Regions from separate parts of the Melaminivora sp. genome, predicted to be linked through region 1. Evidence: predicted binding sites of a transcription regulator. Region 1 holds the regulator's gene; each other region holds the start of a gene.
What was found. Region 1 encodes FNR, which switches genes on or off when oxygen is low (the NO sensors DNR and NnrR bind a similar motif). Its sites were predicted from a motif close to TTGATNNNNATCAA; they were not measured.
Positions count from the first base shown of each region.

Region 2: RT051_RS12255 (OmpW family outer membrane protein) is a predicted target of FNR. The motif match lies at 3,107-3,120, and genes of this name have one in related genera.
Region 3: RT051_RS12670 (cation-translocating P-type ATPase) is a predicted target of FNR. The motif match lies at 5,194-5,207, and genes of this name have one in related genera.

Region 1 is NZ_DAMCAM010000033.1:9,427-17,097, forward strand. Features, by position in the region: gene RT051_RS08880 (TonB-dependent receptor domain-containing protein) at 1-388, opposite strand, end outside; cobalamin riboswitch at 462-709, opposite strand; gene RT051_RS08885 (DUF904 domain-containing protein) at 747-977, shown strand; gene RT051_RS08890 (cell division protein ZapA) at 974-1,312, shown strand; gene RT051_RS08895 (sulfite exporter TauE/SafE family protein) at 1,630-2,355, opposite strand; gene hemN (oxygen-independent coproporphyrinogen III oxidase) at 2,359-3,741, opposite strand; gene fnr (fumarate/nitrate reduction transcriptional regulator Fnr) at 3,932-4,660, shown strand; gene RT051_RS08910 (branched-chain amino acid ABC transporter substrate-binding protein) at 4,766-5,893, opposite strand; gene RT051_RS08915 (hypothetical protein) at 6,066-6,404, opposite strand; gene RT051_RS08920 (DNA polymerase III subunit chi) at 6,401-6,838, opposite strand; gene RT051_RS08925 (leucyl aminopeptidase) at 6,898-7,671, opposite strand, start outside.
Region 2 is NZ_DAMCAM010000061.1:6,291-13,961, forward strand. Features, by position in the region: gene purL (phosphoribosylformylglycinamidine synthase) at 1-1,983, shown strand, start outside; gene RT051_RS12250 (DUF808 domain-containing protein) at 2,111-3,079, shown strand; gene RT051_RS12255 (OmpW family outer membrane protein) at 3,199-3,822, shown strand; gene egtD (L-histidine N(alpha)-methyltransferase) at 4,104-5,132, shown strand; gene egtB (ergothioneine biosynthesis protein EgtB) at 5,189-6,502, shown strand; gene RT051_RS12270 (O-acetylhomoserine aminocarboxypropyltransferase/cysteine synthase family protein) at 6,528-7,671, opposite strand, start outside.
Region 3 is NZ_DAMCAM010000067.1:6,460-14,130, forward strand. Features, by position in the region: gene lgt (prolipoprotein diacylglyceryl transferase) at 1-603, shown strand, start outside; gene RT051_RS12650 (malonyl-CoA decarboxylase) at 710-2,158, shown strand; gene RT051_RS12655 (enoyl-CoA hydratase/isomerase family protein) at 2,155-2,991, shown strand; gene RT051_RS12660 (malonyl-CoA synthase) at 3,020-4,579, shown strand; gene RT051_RS12665 (universal stress protein) at 4,674-5,117, opposite strand; gene RT051_RS12670 (cation-translocating P-type ATPase) at 5,243-7,636, shown strand; gene ccoS (cbb3-type cytochrome oxidase assembly protein CcoS) at 7,638-7,671, shown strand, end outside.

The DNA.
Region 1 (7,671 bases):
GCACGCCATCGACATAGACGGCGGTGAAGCGCGTCTCGGCGCCGCGCAGGAAGACACTGGTGGCCGTGCCGGGGCCGCCATTGCGCGTCATCTCGACGCCGGGCAAGCGCGCCAGCACGTCGGCCAGGCCGGTGGCGCCGCTTTGCTCGATGGTCTCGCGGTCCACGATGGACACATCGGCCAGCACGTCGGTCAGCGGCTGGGCCGTGCGGGTGGCGGTGACTACGACCTCGTCCAGGTCCGGGGCGCGCAGGTTCTGCGCAAGCAGGGTGCCCCCCGTCTGGGCATGGGCCCCGCAAGCGGCCAGCGCCGCCAGGGCCAGAGCGCTCAGGCGCAGATACGCGCGGCCATCGGCAGCCGCGCGGGAGCAGAACAGGAAATTCGACATGGAGAAAATGCAAGCAAACAAACCCGCGCCAGCCTCCCCGCCAGCATTGGGTGACATGGCCGTGCGCCCAGTGGCGCAAAGCCTCCTTGTTGGCCGGTATCCGGGCTGGCGAAGACATCCTGCACACCACCTTCCCAGGCGCTTGTTCAAGGCGCCCAGTGGCTGACTGGTGACAGGTGAGCCGACACGCGGCTCGTTCGCTGACCGTTGCGGGGGCAGCGCAGGCCCGGGGCCCGGTCCATGGCGGACGGCCCCTCCCTGCTTCCCGTTGAACTGCGGCATGCGAACCATGACGCGAGCACCAACAAGCGGCGGATTTTATGCGCGCCGGCCGCACGGTCCCTACAATTGCCGCCCTATGCCCCAGCCTTCCCCCATCGACCAGATCGCCGAGCGCGTGGAGCGCCTGCTCCAGCAGCACGCGCAACTGCGGCAGGACAAGGCCCTGCTGGAGCAGCAGGTCGCCGCCCTCACCGAGGAGCGCGACTCGCTGCGTTCGCGCCTGCAGGCCGCCCGCGCCCGCGTGGATGCGCTGCTGGACCGTCTTCCCGCCAACGCGGCGCCCGCCGCCTCCGACGCCACGCCATGAAACAGCTCGAAGTCCAGATCCTGCAGCAGAGCTACCTGCTGGGCTGCGCCGAAGGCCAGGAGCCGCGCCTGATGGCCGCGGTGGAGCGCGTGGACACGGCCATGACGCGCATCCGCGATGCGGGCAAGGTGCGCGCCCGCGACCGCATCGCCGTGCTGGCGGCGCTCAACCTGGCCTTCGACCTGGCCGACCGCGAGGCCGCCCAGCAGGAGGCGTCCGCACACCCGGCCGCGCAGCCCCCGCAAGAGCCGCCACACCTGCAGGACGAGCGCCTCGCCGCCCTGCTCGACCGGCTGGACCAGGCCCTCGCCGCTGGGGACGCGCCGGGGTTGTAAGCATTGGCGAACGGGGTGTTCGCGGGGCGCGCAACGCGCCTACAATGCACCTGTCTGCGATGCTGCCGGGCTTTATATTTCCTTGAACCAATGCTCTTGGAGCCCGGGCTTGGTACATCGCCTGGCAGGCGTGATCATCTCGCGTCAGATGAACCCAATGTCAGGTTGCCCTCGCCCACCTGAACCCCCGGTTCAGGATGCCGGTCCGGTGGCATTTGCAGACACCTTCTTTCGAGCGAAGCCGGGGCTCCCCGCCCTCCGCCTACCCCCCTCTCCCCTCTTCCCCCAGCTGTCACCGCCCGCCCCGGGGCAGGCGCTCAGGCGCACCAGGGCGCGGGCTGGCCGTGCATCACATCCATCCACAGCGCCCAGCCGCCGAGCACGCACAGCACGGCGCCTGCGGCACGCGAGCCGCTGGCCTGCTGCATCCGGTTGAGCCGCTGCCGCAGCCATTGCCAGGCCGCGGGGCCCGCCACCAGCCACAGGCCGCTGCCGATGCCAAACAGCACCATGCTGGCCGCGCCACGCGCCACGCTGCCGCTCAGGGCAGCGGTGAGCAGCGCGGTGTAAAGCAGCCCGCAGGGCAGCAATGCCCAGGCCATGCCGGTGAAAAACAGTCCGCCCGGGCGTGCCACCAGGGGCTGCACGCGCGCCCACACGGTGCGGCCGGCGCTCTCTATCCAGGCGGGCTGGCGTGCCTGCAGCAGCATCATGAGGCCCCAGGCGATGATGAGCACATGCGTCATGGTCCACAGCGGCCGCAGTGCGCTGCTGTGCTGGCCCAGCCAGGCCAGCTGGTCCATGGCGAAGGCTGCGGCACCACCGGCGGTGCCATAGCCCGCCAGGCGCCCGACGTGGAAGGCCAGCGTGCGGCCCAGCACCGGGCGGCGCGGCAGCCAGTGGATCACCTGAGGTTCGCCCGGGGCGGCAGGGCGTCCCCCTGCCCCTATCACTGCGCCGCAGGGCCCGGCGCACATGGCAAGGCAGTGCGTACCACCCACCAGGCCCATCAGGAAGACGGTGGACGCAAGCGTGAGGAACATGGATCAGATGATCCGGGAGAAGCGCGCGCGGTTCCGGTTGGCCTGCAGATATTTATCGAACGCCATGGCGACGCCGCGCACGAAGTACCAGCCCAGCTCGGTGACCTGCACGCCGTCGTCGGCCAGCTTGACCAGGCCCTGCCCGGCCATCTCCTCGAGTTGCTGCAGTTCGGGCTCGAAATAGCTGCGAAAGTCGATCAGCCAGGCGGCCTCCATGGGCTCGAACAGCACTTCGCCCTGGCACATCAGCGCCATGATGACCGAGCGGCGCACCAGGTCGTCCTTCGTCAGCGCCAGGCCACGCGCGATAGGGAGGCGCCCCTGGTTGATGGCATCGTAGTACTCGTCCAGCGTCTTGACGTTCTGGCTGTACGTGGCGCCGATGCGGCCGATGGCCGACACCCCCAGGCCGATCAGGTCGCAGTCCGGCTGGGTGCTGTAGCCCTGGAAGTTGCGGTGCAGCCGGCCCTGGCGCTTGGCCACCGCCAGCGAGTCCTGCGGCAGGGCGAAGTGGTCCATGCCCACATAGACATAGCCCGCGCCCTCGAACACCTCCAGGGCCTGCGCCAGCATGGAAAGCTTGGCCGAGGCCATGGGCAGCTCGGCCGTGATGATGCGCCGCTGCGCCTTGAAGCGCTCGGGCAGGTGGGCGTAGGCGTAGAGCGCGATGCGATCCGGCCGCAGCTCGGAGACCTGCCCCAGCGTGCGCTCGAATGATTCGGGCGTCTGCCGGGGCAGGCCGTAGATCAGGTCCACGTTCACGGACTCGAACCCCAGGCGGCGCGAGCTCTCGATGAGGGAGAACACCTGCTCGGCCGGCTGCACGCGGTGCACTGCCTTCTGCACTTCGGGGTCGAAGTCCTGCACGCCGAAGCTCAGGCGGTTGAAGCCGAGCTCGGCCAGCAGGGCCAGGCGCGACTCGTCCACGGTGCGCGGATCGACCTCGATGGAGTATTCGCCGCCCGGCACCAGCGTGAAGCTGCGCTTGAGCATGGCCATCAGCTCGCGCAGGCCTTCGTCGGACAGGAACGTGGGCGTGCCGCCGCCGAAATGCAGCTGGCTCACCTGCTGTCCCACGCCGCAGTGCGCGGTATGCAGGTCGATCTCGCGGCTCAGGTAGCGCAGATAGACCTCGGCGCGCTCGGGGTGGCGCGTGATGATCTTGTTGCACGCGCAGTAATAGCAGAGGGATTGGCAGAACGGAATGTGGACGTACAGCGACAGCGGCATCGCTTTGCCCACCGATCCCACCCGGCGCTGCTGCAGGGCCAGCACGTATTCCTCTTCGCCGAAGGCTTCCACGAAACGATCCGCCGTGGGGTAGGAGGTATAGCGTGGCCCTGGAACGTCGAAGCGTCGCAGCAGTTCGGTGGTGACAACGGTCATAGGGGGTAATTCCTCAGGGTGAGTCGGGCACTGTGCCCCAGCTGGCGCCCGAGCGTCCTTGATTTCGATCAAGAGGACCCAATGTCTGCGAAATGACAATTCGCCCTGGATCAAAGCACGTGCGCGTGCCTGCGACTTTCGCAGGCCTTGCAGCGTTCGGATGTAAGCTAGCGCCATGACCAGGGTACCCATGTCTCCCAACCTTCAAGCCATCAAGGTTGCTTGCTCCAACTGCAACCTGCGCGAGCTGTGCATGCCGGTGGGCCTGGACGAGCAGCAGCTCAAGCGCCTGGACGAGATCGTCGCCGTTCGGCGCAAGGTCAAGCGCGGCGGCAACCTGTTTCGCAATGGCGACCCTTTCACCTCGCTCTACGCCATCCGCACGGGCTTCTTCAAGACCTGCGTGGCCACCGAGGACGGGCGCGACCAGGTGACGGGATTCCAGATGGCCGGGGAGATCATCGGCCTGGACGGCATCGTCAACGACCACCATACCTGCGACGCGGTGGCGCTGGAGGACGCGGAGGTCTGCGTCATGCCCTTCGACCGGGTCGAGGAGCTCTCGCGCGAGATCAACGCCCTGCAGACGCATGTGCACAAGATCATGAGCCGCGAAATCGTGCGCGAGCACGGCGTCATGCTGCTGCTGGGCAGCATGCGTGCCGAAGAGCGGCTGGCGGCTTTCCTGCTGAACCTGGTACAGCGCCTGCACGCGCGTGGTTTTTCGCAGTCGGAGCTGGTCCTGCGCATGACGCGCGAGGAGATCGGCAGCTACCTGGGCCTGAAGCTTGAAACGGTGAGTCGCACTTTCTCGAAATTCGTCGAGGAAGGCATCGTCGAAGTCAAGCAGCGCCACGTGCGCATCATCGACACCAACGCCCTCAAGCGCATCGTCAACAGCCAGCAGGCCTGCCACTGACCCTCGGCCGGCGCTGCCCGGAACGCAAAAAGGCAATGCCTGCGCATTGCCTTTTTTTGCGTTTGCAGCCCGGGCGGCGCTGGCCGCCGGGGCTGCCGTTCCCGCTCAGTTGAGGGGGGTCTTCTTCCCGTCGGGATAGTGGTAGAGCGTGATCGCGGGGTTCTTCATCTCGCCATTGGACTCGAAGGCGATGTTGGCCGTCACACCCTTGTAACTGGACTTGAGCAACTCCGGGATGTAAACCTTCGGATCCCACGAGCCGGCGCGCTTCATGGCGTCGACCAGCAGCATGGTGGCGTCGTAGGTGTAGGGGCTGTAGATCTGGTACTGGCCAGGGTACTTGGCGTCGTACTTGGCCTTCCAGGCCATGCCGCCGGGCATCTTGGCCAGCGACGCGCCGCCTTCGGCGCACACCACGTTCGACAGGGTCTTGGCGCCCGCGGTCAGCTTGGCGATCTCGGTCGTGCACAGGCCGTCGCCACCGAAATACTTCACGTTGCCCATGCCGAGCTGCTCCATCTGCCGGAGCATGGGGCCGGCCTGCGGGTCCATGCCGCCGAAGAAGATGGCGTCCGGGTTCTTGGCCTTGATGGCCGTGAGGATGGCCATGAAGTCGGTGGCCTTGTCGGTGGTGAACTGCTCGTCGACCACCTTCATGCCCTTCTCGGCCGCCACCCGCTTGAACACGTTGGCCAGACCCTGGCCATAGGCCGTGCGGTCATCGACCACGGCCACCGTCTTGAGCTTGAGCGTGTCGCTGGCATAGGCCGCGACCCCCGCGCCCAGGGCGTTGTCGTTGGCGATGATGCGGAACGTGGTCTTGTAGCCGGGCTTGGTCAGGTTGGGGTTGGTGGCCGCGCCCGTGACGTGCGGGATGCCGCAGTCGTTGTAGACCTTGGCCGCGGGAATCGTGGTGCCCGAATTGAGGTGGCCCACCACGCCGGCGGCCTTGGCGTCGCACAGCTTCTGCGCCGCCGCCGTGCCCTGCTTGGGGTCGGCCGCGTCATCCTCGGCCAGCAGCTCGAACCTGACCTTCTTGCCGCCGATGGTCACGCCCTGGGCGTTGAGCTCCTCGATCGCCATGCGGGCGCCGTTCTCGTTGTCCTTGCCGTAGTGCGCCTGGGCCCCGGACACGGGCGCCACGTGACCGATTTTCACCACCTCTTGGGCGTGGGTCATGCCGGCGATGGCCGCAATGGCGGCCACCACGGTCAGTTTCAACTTCAATTGCATAGATGTCTCCGATCCTTCATTGCTGGAAGTGGCGTTGCGTGACAACGCGCAGAAACATATCGCAGTTCAAAACCGCCCACACTAGGGAACACGAGAAAATCACGCCGATACCACACCGGGATATACCCTGTCATCGCTTTGGAACGTGTTTCAGTGCCCGGCCAGCGCCGGTTCAGGGGCGGCAGTTTTTCGTCAATTCCTCGGCCACGGCTTCATAGACGGACTGGCGCACCACGGTCTCGACCTCCTCGCGCAGGCGCGTGCCGATGGAGCGCGTCTGCTCCTCGATGACCAGGGCGATGGCCTCGGCGAGCCTGTGCTCCAGGACCAGGTCCACGCGCTGCATCAGGCGGTGCACCATGTCCTCCTGCAGGCCGTCGGCTGCCACGGGCAGCTGCAGCGCCGCCGTGGCGGGGGCGGCCGGCGCGGGCGCGCCGTCCTCCGCCGGAAGATGCACCACCTCCGTGAGGGTGGGGACGAAGCGCGGCGGCGTGCGCGGTGGCTGGGTCATTCGCGCGCCCCGCCCACCAGGTCGTGGCGCACGATGGCAAAGCCGCCGGCCTGGTACTGGCGCCAGCGCTGGCGCGCCTGGGCACGCTCCTGCGGGTCGGCCTGCGGCACCACCTCGATCACGCGGGCGAACTCGGCAAAGCCCTCAGGCACGCCCTCGCCCGCGTTGATCAGCACCTGCCGGTGGCTGCACGCGAGTGGCGTCTCGGTGAGCAGCACCGGCGACGCTTCCACGACGTCGGCGGCAGCGTCTTCCAGACAGTGGGCGACGAAGTCGGAAGGCTCCAAAAACCATAGCATGCGATCAAGGCGCAGCAAGGCCTTTCGGTCTCCCGCGATGACAATCCGGGCATCCTGGCGCAGCGCCTTGCGGACCACGCGGCAGATGTGCCCGAACCTATCCGGTGCGTTGAAGTGGAACGCGATCTCGGTCATGTGCCTGGCTGGTGCCCGGGGGCCGGCGTGGGCAGGCCCGCTACGGGCATGGCAGCCCCTCAGCCTTTCGCCGCCCGGGGCGCGGCCTTGGGGGCGGACTTGGGAGCGGTCTTGGACCCTGCCTTGGCGGCAGCCTTGGGCGCGGCATGGGGCTGCGCCGCAGGCGCCTGGCCGGCCTGGGCGATCAGGTACTCCACGAGCAGCCCGACGGGCCGGCCGGTCGCGCCCTTGGCAGCGCCGCCCTTCCAGGCCGTGCCGGCAATGTCCAGGTGCGCCCACGGCAGGTCGCCGACGAAGCGCTGCAGGAACTTGGCCGCCGTCACCGAGCCGGCGGGCCGGCCCGCAACGTTGGCCACGTCGGCGAAATTGCTCTTGAGCCCCTCGCCGTACTCGTCGTCGAGTGGCATGCGCCAGCACGGGTCGAGCGCCGCCTCGCCGGCGCCCTGCAGCTCGGCGGCCAGGGCGTCCGACGTGGAGAACAGGCCGCTGCGCAGCCCACCCAGGGCGATCACGCAGGCGCCCGTGAGCGTGGCGATGTCGATCAATGCGCGCGGCTTGAAGCGCGCCGCGTAGGTCAGTGCGTCGCACAGCACCAGGCGGCCCTCGGCGTCGGTGTTGAGCACCTCGATGGTCTGCCCGCTCATGCTGGTGACCACGTCACCGGGCTTGAGCGCCCGGCCGTCGGGCATGTTCTCACACGCCGGGATGAGGCCCACGACGTTGATGGCGGGCTGCAGCTCGGCCAGGGCACGAAACACCCCCAGCACGCTGGCCGCGCCGCCCATGTCGAACTTCATCTCGTCCATCTCGGGCGCGGGCTTGAGCGAGATGCC
Region 2 (7,671 bases), on a different contig from region 1:
TGGCAGGTGCCGGTGGCCGACGTGGCGGTGACGCTGGCTGATTACGCGGGTTTTGCCGGCGAGGCCTTCGCCATGGGCGAGCGCACGCCGCTGGCAGCGCTCGATGCGCCTGCATCCGGCCGCATGGCGGTGGCGGAAGCCATCACCAATCTGCTGGCCGCGCCCATCGAGCTTGCGCGCGTCAAGCTGTCGGCCAACTGGATGGCCGCCTGCGGCGAGCCGGGCGAGGACGCTGCGCTGTACGAGACGGTCAAGGCCGTGGGCATGGAGCTGTGCCCGGCGCTGGGCATCTCCATCCCCGTGGGCAAGGACAGCCTGTCCATGCGCACGCAGTGGACCGACGAGGCGGGCGCGCAGCGCAAGGTCACCTCGCCGGTAAGCCTGATCGTCTCGGCGTTCGCCACGCTGAGCGATGTGCGCGGCACGCTCACGCCGCAGCTCGACGCGGCCGAGGTCGACTCCACCCTGGTGCTGGTGGACCTGTCGCGCGGCCGCATGCGCATGGGCGGCTCCATCCTGGCGCAGGTGCTGGGCCAGGACGGCGGTGAGGTGCCCGATCTCGATTCCGCCCCGGACCTGGTGGCCCTGGTCGATGCCGTGAACGCGCTGCGCGCGGCCGGCCTGGTCCTTGCCTACCACGACCGCAGCGACGGCGGCCTGCTGGCGGCCGTGGCCGAGATGGCCTTTGCCGGCCGCGTGGGCGTGGCGCTGAACGTCGACATGCTGGTCACCGAGGGCGACGGCATCAGCGACAGCCGCATGGAGACGGGCGACGCCAAGAACTGGGCCAGCCAGGTCAGCGGCCGGCGCGAGGAGCTCACCCTGCGCGCGCTGTTCAACGAGGAGCTGGGCGTGGTGCTGCAGGTGCGCACCTGCGAGCGCAACCAGGTCATGCAGGTGCTGCGCACGCACGGCCTGGCCGCCTGCAGCCACTTCGTCGGCAAGACGCGGCCCGAGAGCTGCGCCATGCCCGAGGGCAAGGGCGAGCTGCAGGTCTGGCGCGACGCGAAAAAGCTCTTCGGCGCTGCTTTGTCCGACCTGCACCAGGTCTGGGACGCCGTCAGCTGGAAGATCTGCCAGCAACGCGACAACCCGGCCTGTGCCGACCAGGAGCACGCCGCCGCGGGCGACCCCGCCGACCCCGGCCTGCACGTCCACTTGACCTTTGATCCGCTCGATGACGTGGCCGCGCCCTTCGTGCATACCGCGCGACCGCGCGTGGCCGTGCTGCGCGAGCAGGGCGTGAATTCGCACGTGGAGATGGCCTACGCCTTCACCGAGGCCGGTTTCGAGGCCTTCGACGTGCACATGAGCGACCTGCAGGCCGGCCGGGCCGAGCTGTCGCAGTTCGCCGGCATCGTCGCCTGCGGGGGCTTCAGCTACGGCGACACCTTGGGCGCGGGTATCGGCTGGGCGCGCTCCATCACCTTTAACGAGCAGCTGTCGGCGCAGTTCCAGGCCTTCTTCGCGCGCCCGGACACCTTCGGCCTGGGCGTGTGCAACGGCTGCCAGATGTTCGCCGAGCTGGCCGACATCATCCCCGGCGCCGAGGACTGGCCACGCTTCACCACCAACCAGAGCCACCGTTTCGAGGCGCGCCTGTCCATGGTCGAGGTGCTCGACTCCCCCAGCCTGTTCTTTGCCGGCATGGCCGGCACGCGCCTGCCCATCGTGGTTTCGCACGGCGAGGGGCATGCCAACTTCCAGTGGCGCGGCAACCCGGAGCGTGCGCTGGGCGCGCTGCGCTACGTGGACAACCAGGGCCAGCCAACCGAGCGCTACCCGTTCAACCCCAACGGCAGCGCCGGTGGCCTGACTGGCGTGACCACGGCCGATGGGCGGTTCACGGCGCTGATGCCGCATCCTGAGCGGGTGTTTCGCAACGTCCAGATGAGCTGGACCGACCTGGCGGCCACGGGCGGGCAGGGCGCGCACAGCCCCTGGATGCGGCTGTGGCGCAACGCGCGTCGCTGGGTGGGATGAGGCCTGCCGGGCAGCCCTGAGCGGCTGCTTGCGCTTTCGGCGGCAGAGGCTTGCAGCGCTTGTCCGACAGGCGCTGCAAGCCTTTTGCATTCACAGTCGGCCATCTCCGATCCCTGCAGAGTTCTCCATGGCCGGCGCCAGCCTCCTGACCCTTCTCGACGATATCGCCTCGCTGCTCGACGACGTAGCGCTCATGTCCAAGCTGGCCGCGCGCAAAAGCGTGGCCATGGCCGATGACGTCTCGGTCATGACCAAGGTGGCGGCGCAAAAGACCGCCAGCGTCCTTGGCGACGACCTGGCGGTGAACGCGGAGCAGGTCAACGGCGTGCGCGCCGAGCGCGAGCTGCCCGTGGTCTGGGCAGTGGCACGCGGCTCGCTGGTCAACAAAGCCATCCTGGTACCGGCGGCGCTGCTCATCAGCGCTTTCATTCCCTGGGCCATCACGCCCCTGTTGATGCTGGGCGGCACCTATCTGGTGCTGGAGGGCATGGAAAAGTTGTTGCACCACGACAAGCCCGAGCGTGCCGGCCTGGCCGAGGGTGACGGGCGCGCGCCCCCGACCCTGGCGGAGCTGCAACGGCTGGAGAAAACCAAGATCCGCGGCGCCATTCGCACCGATTTCATCCTCTCGGCCGAGATCATCGTCATTGCGCTGGGCACGGTCGCGCAGGCCGATTTCGCGCAGCAGGTGGCCGTGCTCTCGGCCATCGCCCTGTTCATGACCGTGGGGGTCTATGGCGTGGTGGCGGCCATCGTGAAGCTCGACGACGTCGGTCTGTGGCTGATGCGCAAGAAGAGCCGTGCCGCCTGCGCGGTGGGGCGCATGCTGGTGTCGGCCGCGCCGCGTCTCATGAAGGGTCTCACGGTGGCTGGCACCATTGCCATGTTCCTGGTGGGTGGGGGCATCCTGGTGCACGGCATCCCCCCGCTGTCGATAGCCATCGACCAGGTAGGCCAGGCGGCGGCCGCCTGGCCTCTCGGTCGGCTGTGGGCCTTCGCGCTGCCGCATCTGCTCAACGCGCTGGTGGGCATGGCCGTGGGGGCGGTGGTGCTGAAACTGTGGAGCGGGGTACAGCGCCTGCGCGGCAGGCCCTGAGTGCGCAGTGTTGCAACGCAGCAATTCTTGATCTGCGGCAACCTTTGCCCTACAGTGAGTAGGCTTTAATAGCGCCCACGGGGGATGTCCCCGGTCAACCCACCCACCTCTGGATTGTTATGAAAAAGACCCTGCTGGCCCTGGCCGCCGTTTGTGCAATGACCTCGGGCGCTGCCTTTGCGCAGCAGACCGGCTCCGAAGGCCCCCTGATGGTGCGCGTGCGCGCCGTCAACCTCGACAGCGCCAACGGTGGCAGCACCAACCCCAACCTGAACCTGTCGGTCAACAACAAGGTCATCCCCGAGCTGGACGTGTCGTATTTCTTCACGCCCAACATCGCCGCCGAGCTGATCCTGACCTACCCGCAGAAGCACGACATCCGCTCCAACGGCACCAACATCGGCTCGCTCAAGCACCTGCCGCCCACGCTGCTGGCGCAGTACCACTTCACCAACTTCGGCGGCTTCAAGCCCTATGTGGGCGCCGGCATCAACTACACACGTTTCTCCAGCGTACGGTTCGACCCTGCCGTGCAGGCGGCCCTGAACCCGTCGGTCAGCAAGAACAGCTGGGGCGGCGCCCTGCAAGTGGGTGTGGACATCCCCCTGTCCAAAAACATGTACCTGAACTTCGACGTCAAGAAGGTGTACATCGACACCAACGTGTACTCCAACGGCGCCAAGGTAGGCACCTTCAAGGTCAACCCGGTGCTGGCCGGCGTGGGCCTGGGCTGGCGCTTCTGACCGACCGGTCACACGACAGTCATTTATTGCGATTCTTCATGGTGAGACTGGCCGGCGCCCATGGGTGCCGGCTTTTTTTATTTCCATTTTCATAGCGAACCCTCGAGGATTGGCACCGCTTTCCGGCCATTTTCAGCTGAAAGACGCCATTGCCCTCGTCTGGCTGCCACAGGGTCACGCAGCCGGCAAGAGGGACTGGAAGGTTTGCGCGGGCGTCCTACCCCACGCGCTGGCCTAGGCCTTCCGGAAGGCAGGCCGGGTCGGGCCTAGGCTGTCTGCCTATGCCTGAAGCCCTGACCGCCGAACCGCGCCCATCCCCTGTCGCCGCCTTCCCGTTGCCGGGGTCGCACGCAGCCTGCCTGGATGAGGCAGCGCCCACCCCCGGCTGCGCGCCGGCCGCAGAGCGCTTGCAGATCATCGACGGGCTGTTGCGCCCACAGGCCCGCATCTCGCCCAAGTATTTCTACGACCAGCGCGGCTCGGCGCTGTTCGAGGCCATCACCCGGCTGCCCGAGTATTACCCCACGCGCACCGAGCGCGCCATCTTCGAGCGCCACGGGCAGGACATTGCGCGCGTGGTCGGCAGCCGGCGGGTGGTGATCGAGCCGGGCGCCGGCAGCTGCGAGAAGGCGCGCGCCCTGTGCCAACTGCTGGACGCCACGCACTTCGTCGGCATCGACATCTCGGCCGACTACTTGCACGGCGCCGTGGAGGATTTGCGCCGCGCCGTGCCCGGCCTGGACGCCCGCGCCGTGGGTGGCGACCTGACAGCAGGCATGAAGCTGCCGGGGGACCTGCCCGCCGAGCGCCGCCTGGTCTTCTACCCCGGCTCGTCCATCGGCAATTTCGATCCGCCAGCGGCGCAGCAGTTGCTGGCCGCCATGCATGCCCTGGCAGCGGGCGCGGGCGGCGCGATCTTGCTGGGCATCGATCTGCCCAAGGACGTGGCCGTGCTGCAGGCTGCCTACGACGATGCCTCGGGAACCACCGCCGCCTTCAACCGCAATGCCCTCGTGCACCTCAACCGCCTGATCGGCAGCGACTTCGATCCCGGGCAGTGGCGACATGTGGCCTTCTTCGACGAGGGCGCATCGCGCATCGAAATGCACCTGGCTGCCTGCAGGCCCCAACGCGTGCGCTGGCCGGGCGGCGGGCGCGACTTCGCGGCCGGGGAGCGCATCCATACCGAGAACAGCTACAAGTACCCGCTGCCGGTCTTCATGGCCATGCTCGGACGCGCGGGCTTTCGGCAGCCGCGCGCCTGGCTCGACGAGCGCGGCTGGTGCGCCCTGGTCCATGCCCTGGCCTGAATGAGGCCCGAGCCCGGCGCTTACGCATGCAACACGACACGGACAAGGAGGCCCCCATGCGTCCGACACCCTCTACGGTCCCGCCGCAGGCGGCAGCCCCGGGCCCGTCCCTTGCGGAGCGCTACCGGCAGGTGCGCACGGCCACCGAGCGCCTGGCCGCGCCCCTGTCGGCCGAGGATTGCTGCGTGCAGTCCATGCCCGATGCCAGCCCCGTGAAGTGGCACCTGGCGCACACCACCTGGTTTTTCGAGACTTTCATCCTGGAGCCGCACGAGCCCGGCTTCCATCCTTTCGATCCCGCCTTCCGGGTGTTCTTCAACTCCTACTACCAGGGCGTGGGGCCGCAGCACCCGCGCCCGCAGCGTGGCCTGATCACGCGCCCCGCCTTGGAGACGGTGCGCGCCTGGCGCGCCGAGGTGGACGTGCGCATGGAGCGGCTGCTGGAGGGCATCGAGGCGGACGGGCCCGTGGCAAGGCTGCTGGAGCTCGGGCTGCAGCACGAGCAGCAGCACCAGGAGCTGATCGTCACCGACATCAAGCACCTGTTGTGGTGCAACCCCGGGTGGCCCACCTATCACCCGGCGCTGCCCGAGGCGCTGGCGCGCGATGGCCTGCACAAGGGTGGGGTGCCGGCGCAGCAGTGGCAGCGCATCGAGGGCGGCCTGGCACAGGTCGGCCATGCCGGGGCCGGGTTCGCCTTCGACAACGAGCTGCCCCGGCACACGGTGTATGTGCAGCCCTGCGAGCTGGGCACGCGTCCGGTGAACAACGCCCAATACCTGGCCTTCATCGAGGACGGCGGCTATCGCCACCCGGCGCTCTGGCTGGCCGAGGGCTGGGACTGGCTGCGCAGCCAGCACATCGCGCATCCGCTGTACTGGCGCCAGGACGCGCAGGGCTGGAGCGAGTTCACGCTGGCCGGGGCCCGGCCCCTGGCGCCCGCGCAGCCCGTGGCGCACCTGTCGTACTACGAGGCCGACGCCTATGCGCGCTGGGCCGGCGCGCGCCTGCCGACCGAGGCTGAATGGGAGGTGGCGGCCGCTGGCCTGGGGACGACGGACGGGCACTTTGCCGATGCCGGCGTGCTGCACCCCCTGCCGGCGGCCGCCGGCGCGGACGCCACGGGCCTGCAGCAGATGTTCGGCGACGTCTGGGAGTGGACGCAGTCGAGCTACGCGCCTTACCCCGGCTTCGCCCCGGCCGTCGGCGCCGTGGGCGAGTACAACGGCAAGTTCATGGTCAACCAGTACGTGCTGCGCGGCGGCTCCTGCGCCACGCCGGCCGGGCATGTGCGCGCGAGCTACCGCAATTTCTTCCCGACGGGTGCGCGCTGGCAGTTCAGCGGCCTGCGCCTGGCGCGGGACGGCTGACCGGGCGCGCCCGGCAGCGCGGCTTTCAGACCGCGTCCAGCGCCTGGTTCAGGTCGGCCAGCAGATCGTCGATGTGCTCGATGCCGACGGACAGGCGCACCATGCCCTCGGTGACCCCCGCCTTGGCCAGCTCGTGCGCGTCCAGCTGGCGGTGCGTGGTGGAGGCCGGGTGCGTGGCCAGCGATTTCGCGTCGCCGATGTTCACCAGGCGCAGGAACAGCTGCAGGGCGTCCAGGAAGCGCGCTCCGGCGGCCCGGGCGTCCTCGCCCTCGGCCGTCTTCAGGCTGAACGACAGGATGCCCGAGGCACGCCCGCCCAGCTGCCGCTGCACCAGGGCGTGGTCCGGGTGGTCCGGCAGACCCGCATATCGCACCCACTTCACCTTGGGGTGCGCCTGCAGCGCCCGGGCAATCGCCAGGGCGTTGTCGCAGATGCGGTCCATGCGCAGCGCCAGCGTCTCGATGCCCTGCAGGGTGAGGAAGGCGTTGTGCGGCGACAGCGCCGCGCCCATGTTGCGCAGCGGCACCACGCGCACGCGGCCGATGTAGGCGGCCTCGCCCAGGGCCTCGGTATAGACCACGCCGTGGTAGCTTACGTCGGGCTCGTTCAGGCGCTTGAAGCGCTCCTTGTGCTTGGCCCACGGGAACTTGCCGCTGTCCACGATGGCGCCGCCGATGCTGTTGCCATGGCCGTTCAGGTATTTGGTCAGGGCGTGCACCACGATGTCCGCGCCATGCTCGATGGGGCGCAGCAGGTAGGGGCTGGGCACGGTGTTGTCCACGATCAGCGGCACGCCATGGGCGTGGGCCACGTCGGCCAGCGCCCGGATGTCGGTCACGTTGCCCAGGGGGTTGCCGATGGACTCGCAGAACACCGCTTTGGTGTGCTCGTCGATCAGGCTGGCAAAGCTTGCGTGGTCTGCCGGGTCGGCAAAGCGCACGCTGATGCCCTGCTGCGGGAAGGTATGGGCAAACAGGTTGTAGGTGCCGCCATAGAGCGTGCTGGCCGCGACGATGTTGTCGCCCGCCTCGGCGATCGCCTGGATGGCATAGGTGATGGCCGCCATGCCCGAGGCCACGGCCACCGCGCCGATGCCGCCTTCGAGCGCCGCCAGGCGCTTTTCCAGCACGTCGTTGGTCGGATTCATGATGCGCGTGTAGATGTTGCCC
Region 3 (7,671 bases), on a different contig from region 1:
GGCGGGCGGCTGGGCTACTGCCTGTTCTACAAGCCGGGCTACTACCTCGCGCACCCGCTGGAGGTGTTCGCCGTCTGGCAGGGCGGCATGAGCTTTCACGGCGGCCTGCTGGGCGTGATCGCGGCCATGCTGTGGTTTGCCCACTCGCGCCGCAGGCCGTGGCTGGAGGTGGCCGACTTCGTCGCGCCGTGCGTGCCCACGGGGCTGGCCGCGGGGCGCGTGGGCAACTTCATCAACGGCGAGCTGTGGGGGCGCTTCGCATCGCCCGACCTGCCCTGGGGCATGGTGTTCCCGCAAAGCGGCTCCATGCTGCCGCGCCATCCCTCGCAGATCTATCAATTCCTGCTGGAAGGACTGCTGCTGTTCGTGTTGTTGTGGCTGTACGCGCGCCGGCCGCGCCGGCGCGGCGAGGTGGCGGCGGCGTTCCTCGTCGGCTATGGCACGCTCAGGTTCATCGCCGAATATTTCCGCGAGCCCGACGCCTTCCTGGGCCTGCTCAGCCTGGGCATGAGCATGGGCCAGTGGCTGTGCCTGCCCATGATTGCCGCGGGGTTGTGGATGTGGGCCCGCGCGCAGCGCCAGCCCGTGCCTGCGCTCGCATGAAATTGCCCCGAAGTCCTTGCCAGATAAGCACTTGTTGCTACCCTTTTGATTGAACCGCCCACCACCGCGGCACGCCGATCGGCGCTGCTGCCCTGAACCCTAGACGATGAACGCAGCTTCTTCCTGGATATCCCGCAACGTGGCGCGCCTGCGCCCCGCCGCTGGCGACAAGGCCGCGGCGGCCCCCGCGTCACCGCCCGAACGCAACACCCACGAGCGCCTGCAGGCCACGCTGCGCCGCGCCGGCGAGGCCCTGCCGCCGCGCGCACTGCGCCGCCTGCTGGACGATCTGCAGGCCGTGGCGGCCGAGCGGGTCAGCGAGGTCGAGGCCGGCCGGCACGCGCAGGCCGTGGCCGACTGGTACGCCCAGGCCAAGCCGGAAGAGCGGCGCGACCTGTGGCTGCTGATCTGCGAGCAGTTCGTGCCCGACGCCGCGCAGGTCAAGGCCGCGCAGCAGCGCTACGAGCAGGCTGCCGGCACCGAGGAAGCGCCCCAGGCCGAGGCGCACCTGCGCCGGGCGCTGCTGTCGGGGCGCACCCGGCTGCTGCAGCGCTTTGCCGTGTTCCCCGAGGGGCTGCGTTTTCTGGTCAACCTGCGCGCCGAGCTGCTGCCGCGCCTGCGTGGAGACAAGCGCCTGGTGCCGCTGGACGCCGAGCTCGGGCAGCTGTTTTCCACCTGGTTCGACGTGGCCTTCCTGGAGCTGCGCCGCCTGTCCTGGGATTCGCCCGCCTCGCTGCTGGAAAAGCTCATCAAGTACGAGGCCGTGCACGACATCAAGAGCTGGGCCGACCTGAAGAACCGCCTCGACAGCGACCGGCGCTGCTATGGCTTCTTCCACCCGCGCATGCCCGATGAGCCGCTGATCTTCGTGGAGGTGGCGCTGGTCGGCGAGATTTCCTCCAGCATCACGCCGCTGCTGGACGAAACGGCCGCGCCGGCCGACCTCAAGCGCGCGACCACCGCCATCTTCTACTCCATCAGCAGCACCCAGCCGGGCCTGCGCGGGGTCAGTTTCGGCGACTCGCTGATCAAGCACGTGGCCGAGACACTCACGGGCGAGTTCCCGCGCCTGCGCACCTTTGCCACGCTCTCGCCCATCCCGGGCTTTCGTGCCTGGCTGGCCAAACACGGGGCGGAGCGCATCGACAGGATGGGCGACAAGGAGCGCGCCGAGCTGGGCCGGGCACTGCCCGAGGCGCCGGCCGAGCCGCAGATCGCCGATGTGCTGGCGGCGGCCGACCAGGCACTCGAGCTGGCGCCCAAGTCTCCCGTGGCGCAGTTCCTGCTGCGCGCCGCGGCCTGCTACCTGGGGCGCGAGCTGGACAAGAGCGGCAGGCCGCTCGACCCGGTGGCGCGTTTTCACCTGGGCAACGGCGCGCGGGTGGAGCGGCTCAACTGGGCGGGCGACCCCTCGGCCAAGGGCATGAAGCAGTCTTTCGGCCTCATGGTCAACTACCTCTACGACACCAAGCGGCTGGACCGCCACCGCACCCTGCTGGCGCAGGGCCGCATCCCCGTCTCCGCCGAGGTCGAGGGCCTGGCGCGCCAGCCATGAGCGGCGGACGGATCGAGGTGCACTGGCCGGCCGCGGACGCTGCCGTGCCCGGCCTGGTGCACGTGGTGCTGCGCCACGAAGGCCGGCTCAACGCCATGACGCGCGCCATGTGGCGCGAGCTGCGGGCGGTGTTCGAGCGCATCCAGGCCGACCCCGCTGCGCGCTGCGTGCTGGTCGAGGGCGCGGACGGTGCCTTCTGCGCCGGCGGCGACATCTCGGAGTACCCGGCCTTCCGGTTCGATCCCGCCGAGCTGCGCGACTTTCACGAAAGCGACGTCTGGGGCGGGCTGGCGGCCATGCGCCAGTGCGATGTGCCCATCGTGGCGGCCATCGCCGGCGCCTGCATGGGCGCGGGGGTGGAGATTGCCAGCTGCTGCGACCTGCGCATCGCCGCCGCCGACGCCCGCTTTGGCGCGCCCATCGCGCGGCTGGGCTTTCCGATGGCGCCGCGCGAGGCGGCGCTGGTGGCCGGCGCCGTGGGCGAGACCGTGGCGCGCCAGATGTTGCTGGAGGCCGCCACCTTCGACGCCGCGCAGATGCTCGGCTGCGGCTTTCTCAGCCGCGTGGCGCAGCCCGGTCAGCTGGCCGCCGAGGCGCTGGCCAGCGCCCGGCGCATCGCCCGCCTGGCCCCTGGCGCGGCCCGCATGAACAAGCAGACGCTGCGCGCGCTGTCTGCCATGAAATCGCCGTTTTCCGGTGCCGGTGCTGGACTCGGTGCTATCGAAAAAGAAGACCAGGGTATGGCGGAGCCCGATCCGTATGCCTACGCCGACAGCGCCGAGCACCGCGAGGGCATCACGGCCTTTCTTGCCAAGCGCGCGCCGGTGTTCTGACGGTTTCTTTTCTTTCCGCGTCCCTGCCATGACCCTGCCTTCGCTCAACCTCTACAGCGCCCTGCGCGCCGCCTTTCCGGCCGACCTGGACAGCACGGCGGTGGAGGCCACCGGCCCGCACGGTGAATCGCTGAACTACACCTGGCGCGACCTGGAGCGCGCCAGCGCCCGCATCGCCAACCTGCTGCAGTCGCTGGCCCTGCCCAAGGGCAGCCGCGTCGCCGTGCAGGTGGAAAAGTCCGTCGAGGCCCTGCTGCTGTACCTGGCCACGCTGCGCGCGGGCCATGTCTTCCTGCCGCTCAACACCGCCTACAAGAGCGCCGAGATCGAGTACTTCATCGACAACGCCGAGCCGGCGGTGGTGGTGTGCACGCCGGGCAACTTCGGCTGGGTCTCGCGCATCGCGTTCGCGCGTGGCGCGCACAGCGTCTTCACGCTCGGCGACGACCGCAGCGGCAGCCTGCTGGAGCGTGCGGCGCACTTCGGCGACGAGCACGAGCCCGTGGCCCGCACCGCCCAGGACCTGGCGGCCATCCTCTACACCAGCGGCACCACCGGGCGCAGCAAGGGCGCCATGCTCACGCACGGCAACCTGCTGTCCAACGCCCTGGTGCTCAAGGACTACTGGGGCTGGCGGGAGGGCGACGTGCTGGTCCACGCCTTGCCCATCTTCCATGTGCACGGCCTGTTCGTGGCCATCCATGGCGCGCTGATCAACGGCAGCAAGATGATCTGGCTGCCGCGCTTCGAGCCGCGCGCCGTCATCGACGCCCTGCCGCGCGCCACCGTCTTCATGGGCGTGCCGACGCTGTACGTGCGCATGCTGGCCGACCCCGCGCTCACGCGCGAGGCGGCGCGGCACATGCGCCTGTTCATCTCGGGCTCGGCACCTCTGCTCATCGAGACCTTCCGCCAGTGGCAGGAGCGCACCGGCCACACCATCCTGGAGCGCTACGGCATGAGCGAGACCATCATGCTCACCTCCAACCCCTGGACGGCCGACGAGCGCCACGGTGGCCAGGACGAGCGGCGCGGCGCCACGGTGGGCTTTGCGCTGCCGGGCGTGGGGCTGCGCGTGGTCGATGACGGCGGCACCCCGGTGGCCGCGGGCGAGGCCGGCCACATCCAGGTGCGCGGGCCCAATGTCTTCGCCGGCTACTGGCGCATGCCCGAGAAAACGCGTGAAGAGTTCACGGCCGACGGCTGGTTCAGGACGGGCGACGTGGGGCTGCAGGACGAGCGCGGCTACGTGACCATCATCGGCCGCAGCAAGGACCTGATCATCAGCGGCGGCTACAACGTCTATCCCGCCGAGGTGGAGAGTGTGCTCAACGAGCTGCCGGGCGTGGCCGAGAGCGCCGTGGTCGGGGTGCCGCACCCCGATTTCGGCGAGGCCGGCGTGGCCATCGTCGTGCCGCGCCCGGGCGCCGCGCCCGATCCCGACGCGCTGCTGCTGCAGCTCAAGCAGCAACTGGCCGGCTACAAGGTGCCCAAGCGCTGCTTTCTCGCCGCCGAGCTGCCGCGCAACACCATGGGCAAGGTGCAGAAGAACCTGCTGCGCGAGCAGCACCAGGATCTGTTCGCCTGAACGGCAGCGGGGCAGGGCGCGCAAGCCGCTGCCACGCTTCCAAATACAGAGCTGCCCGTCCTTGCCTGGCGCCGGAAAGCGCCAGTTTCATTGCTCAGCGCAACACCAGCACCGGGATGTGCGAGTGCGTGAGCACGTGCTGCGTCTCGCTGCCCAGCAGCAGGCGCTTGAGGCCCTTGCGCCCGTGCGACGCCATGACGATCAGGTCGCACTCGTGCTTCCTGGCGGCAGCCAGCACGGCTTCGGCGATCAGATCGGACTTGACCACGGCGGACTTGACCGTGATGCCTGCGGCCTTGCCGCGCTGCTTGATGCCGTTGACCAGCCCCAGCGCCGCGTCGCCCCACTGCGCCTCGACGCGCTTGACCTCGGTCGGGTCCACCGCCGCGCCGCCCTCGAAATAGCTGCGCGGATAGCGCGGCACCACCTTCAGCGCCACGACCGAGGCGCCCGTGAGTCGGGCCAGTTCCAGCCCGCTCTCGACGGCTTTTTCGGACAATTCGGAGCCGTCGGTGGCGATCAGGATGCATTGGTACATGAAAGGGCTCCTCGGAGAGGGGTCACGGGGAATGGAAAAGGCTTGAGAGCATAGGATGTCGGGCGCCCCTTGTATCTTGATCCAAGTCAATATTGCCGGCTTGCGCCGGAGTTAGGCTTTGCTCCATGTCAATTTTCCCGTCCAGCCCGTTCGCGCCCGCTGGCACACCTGCCGCGCGCGAGGACGCCGCACCCGGGCACGCCGAACGCGACCTCGCGCTGCTGGACGATCCCCAGGAATGGTCCGCATTCGGCCGGCCCCACGGTGTGGCGGACGCGGCTGGTCTCGCCCCCAAGGAGACGGCCTGGGAGTCCCACGTCGTGCTCGGCGGCATGCACTGCGCGGCCTGCGCCCTCACCATCGAAGAAGCCCTGCGGCGCGTGCCGGGCGTGCAGGAGGCTGACGTGAGCGCCGCCACCTGCCGCGCGCGCGTGGTCTGGCACCCGGGGCAGGTGTTGCCGTCCGGCTGGATGGACGCCGTACGCCATGCCGGCTACCACGCCATGCCCGCCATGGACGCCTTTGCCCGCGAGCAGCGCCAGCGCGAGCACCGCCGTGCACTGTGGCGCTGGCTGGTGGCGGGCTTTTGCATGATGCAGGTCATGATGTACGCCTGGCCGGCCTACCAGGCCATGCCGGGCGACCTGACGCTGGAGATGGAGCAGCTCTTGCGCTGGGCTTCCTGGGTCATCAGCCTGCCGGTGGTGCTGTTTGCCTGCGGGCCGTTCTTCACCAGCGCGCTGCGCGACATCCGCCAGCGCCGGGTCAGCATGGACCTGCCGGTGGCCGCAGGCATGCTGATCGCCTTCGTCGTGAGCATGGCGGGCACGTTCGACCCGACGGGGCCCTTCGGGCGCGAGGTCTACTACGACTCGCTGACCATGTTCGTGTTCTTTCTGCTGACCGGCCGCTGGCTGGAGCTGCGCCTGCGCGACCGCACCGCCGGCGCGCTGGAGGCGGTCATGAACCGGCTGCCTGACAGTGTGGAGCGGCGCGGCGCCGATGGCGGTTTCGAGCGCGTGTCCACGCGCCGGCTGAAGGTGGGCGACGTGGTGCGGGTGCTGCCCGGCGAGGCCTTTCCGGCGGACGGGCGCATCGCGGCCGGCAGCACGCAGGCCGACGAGGCCCTGCTCACCGGTGAGTCCACCGCCGTGGACAAGCCGCTGGGCACCAGCGTCACGGCCGGCAGCTACAACCTGCGCTCGGCCGTGCAGGTCGAGGTGCAGGCGCTGGGCGCCGGGACGCGCTTCGGCCAGATCGTCGCGCTGATGGAGAGCGCCTCGCTGCAAAAACCCCGGCTGGCACAGCTGGCCGATCGCGTGGCGCGGCCCTTCCTCGTCGCCGTGTTGCTGGCGGCAGCCGTGGCCGTGCTGTGGTGGTGGCCCACCGACCCGGCGCGGGCGCTCATGGTGGCCGTGTCGGTGTTGATCGTCACCTGCCCGTGCGCACTGTCGCTGGCCACGCCGGTGGCCATGCTGACCTCCGCCGGCACGCTGGCGCGGCGCGGCGTGCTGGTGCGCAACCTGCAGGCCCTGGAGGCGCTGGCGGCGGTGGACACGGTGGTCTTCGACAAGACCGGCACGCTCACCCGCGACGGCCTGTCGCTGCAGGAAGTGCGCCCGGGCCCGGGCTTCACGGGCGAGTCCGCGCTGGCACTCGCGGCACGGCTCGCAAGCCATTCCCTGCACCCGGTCTCGCGCGCGCTGGCCCGCGAGGGGCAGGACCTTGCAGCGCCTGAGGGCTGGAACGTGCGCGACGTGCGCGAGATCACCGGTGCGGGCCTGGAGGCCGCGGTCAGCCTGCCCGGTGGCGGGGAGGGCGTGCTGCGCCTGGGTTCGGCCGCGCACACCCGCCTGCCGCAGCGGGATGCACAGGCGCTGTTGTCGCTCGAACACAACGGACGGGTCGAGGAGCTGGGACATTTTGTCCTGGCCGAAGAGCTGCGGCCCGAGGCGGCACAGGTGGTCCGGCAGCTGCAGGAGGCCGGCGTGCAGGTGGAACTGCTGTCCGGCGACCGGCCCCAGGCCGTGCGGCAGGTTGCCGCGCGCGCCGGCATTTCCGCCGCGCGCGGCGGCTGCACGCCCCAGGACAAGCTCGAACACCTGCAGGCCTTGCAGCGCCAGCACCGCCAGGTGGCCATGGTGGGCGACGGCCTGAATGACGGCCCGGTGCTGGCGGGCGCGCACGTGTCCTTTGCTTTTGGCCGGGCCGTGCCCCTGGCCCAGTCAAAGTCCGATCTGGTCGTTATGGGCGACAATCTCGGGTTGGTCGCGCAGGCGCTGCTGCTATCGCGGCGCACCCTGCGCATCGTGCGCCAGAACCTGTGGTGGGCTGCCGGCTACAACGCCCTGGGCGTGCCCCTGGCATTTGCCGGCTACATGCCCGCATGGCTGGCAGGACTGGGCATGGCGCTCAGCTCGCTGCTGGTGGTGCTCAACGCCGCGCGCCTGGCGCGCAGCCCCGGGGCGCCCGACGGCGGCGCGGCGGCGCTGGCCGCGCCGGCTCTGGAGATCGCGTGACATGGACATTCTCTACCTGCTGATTCCCCTTTCCG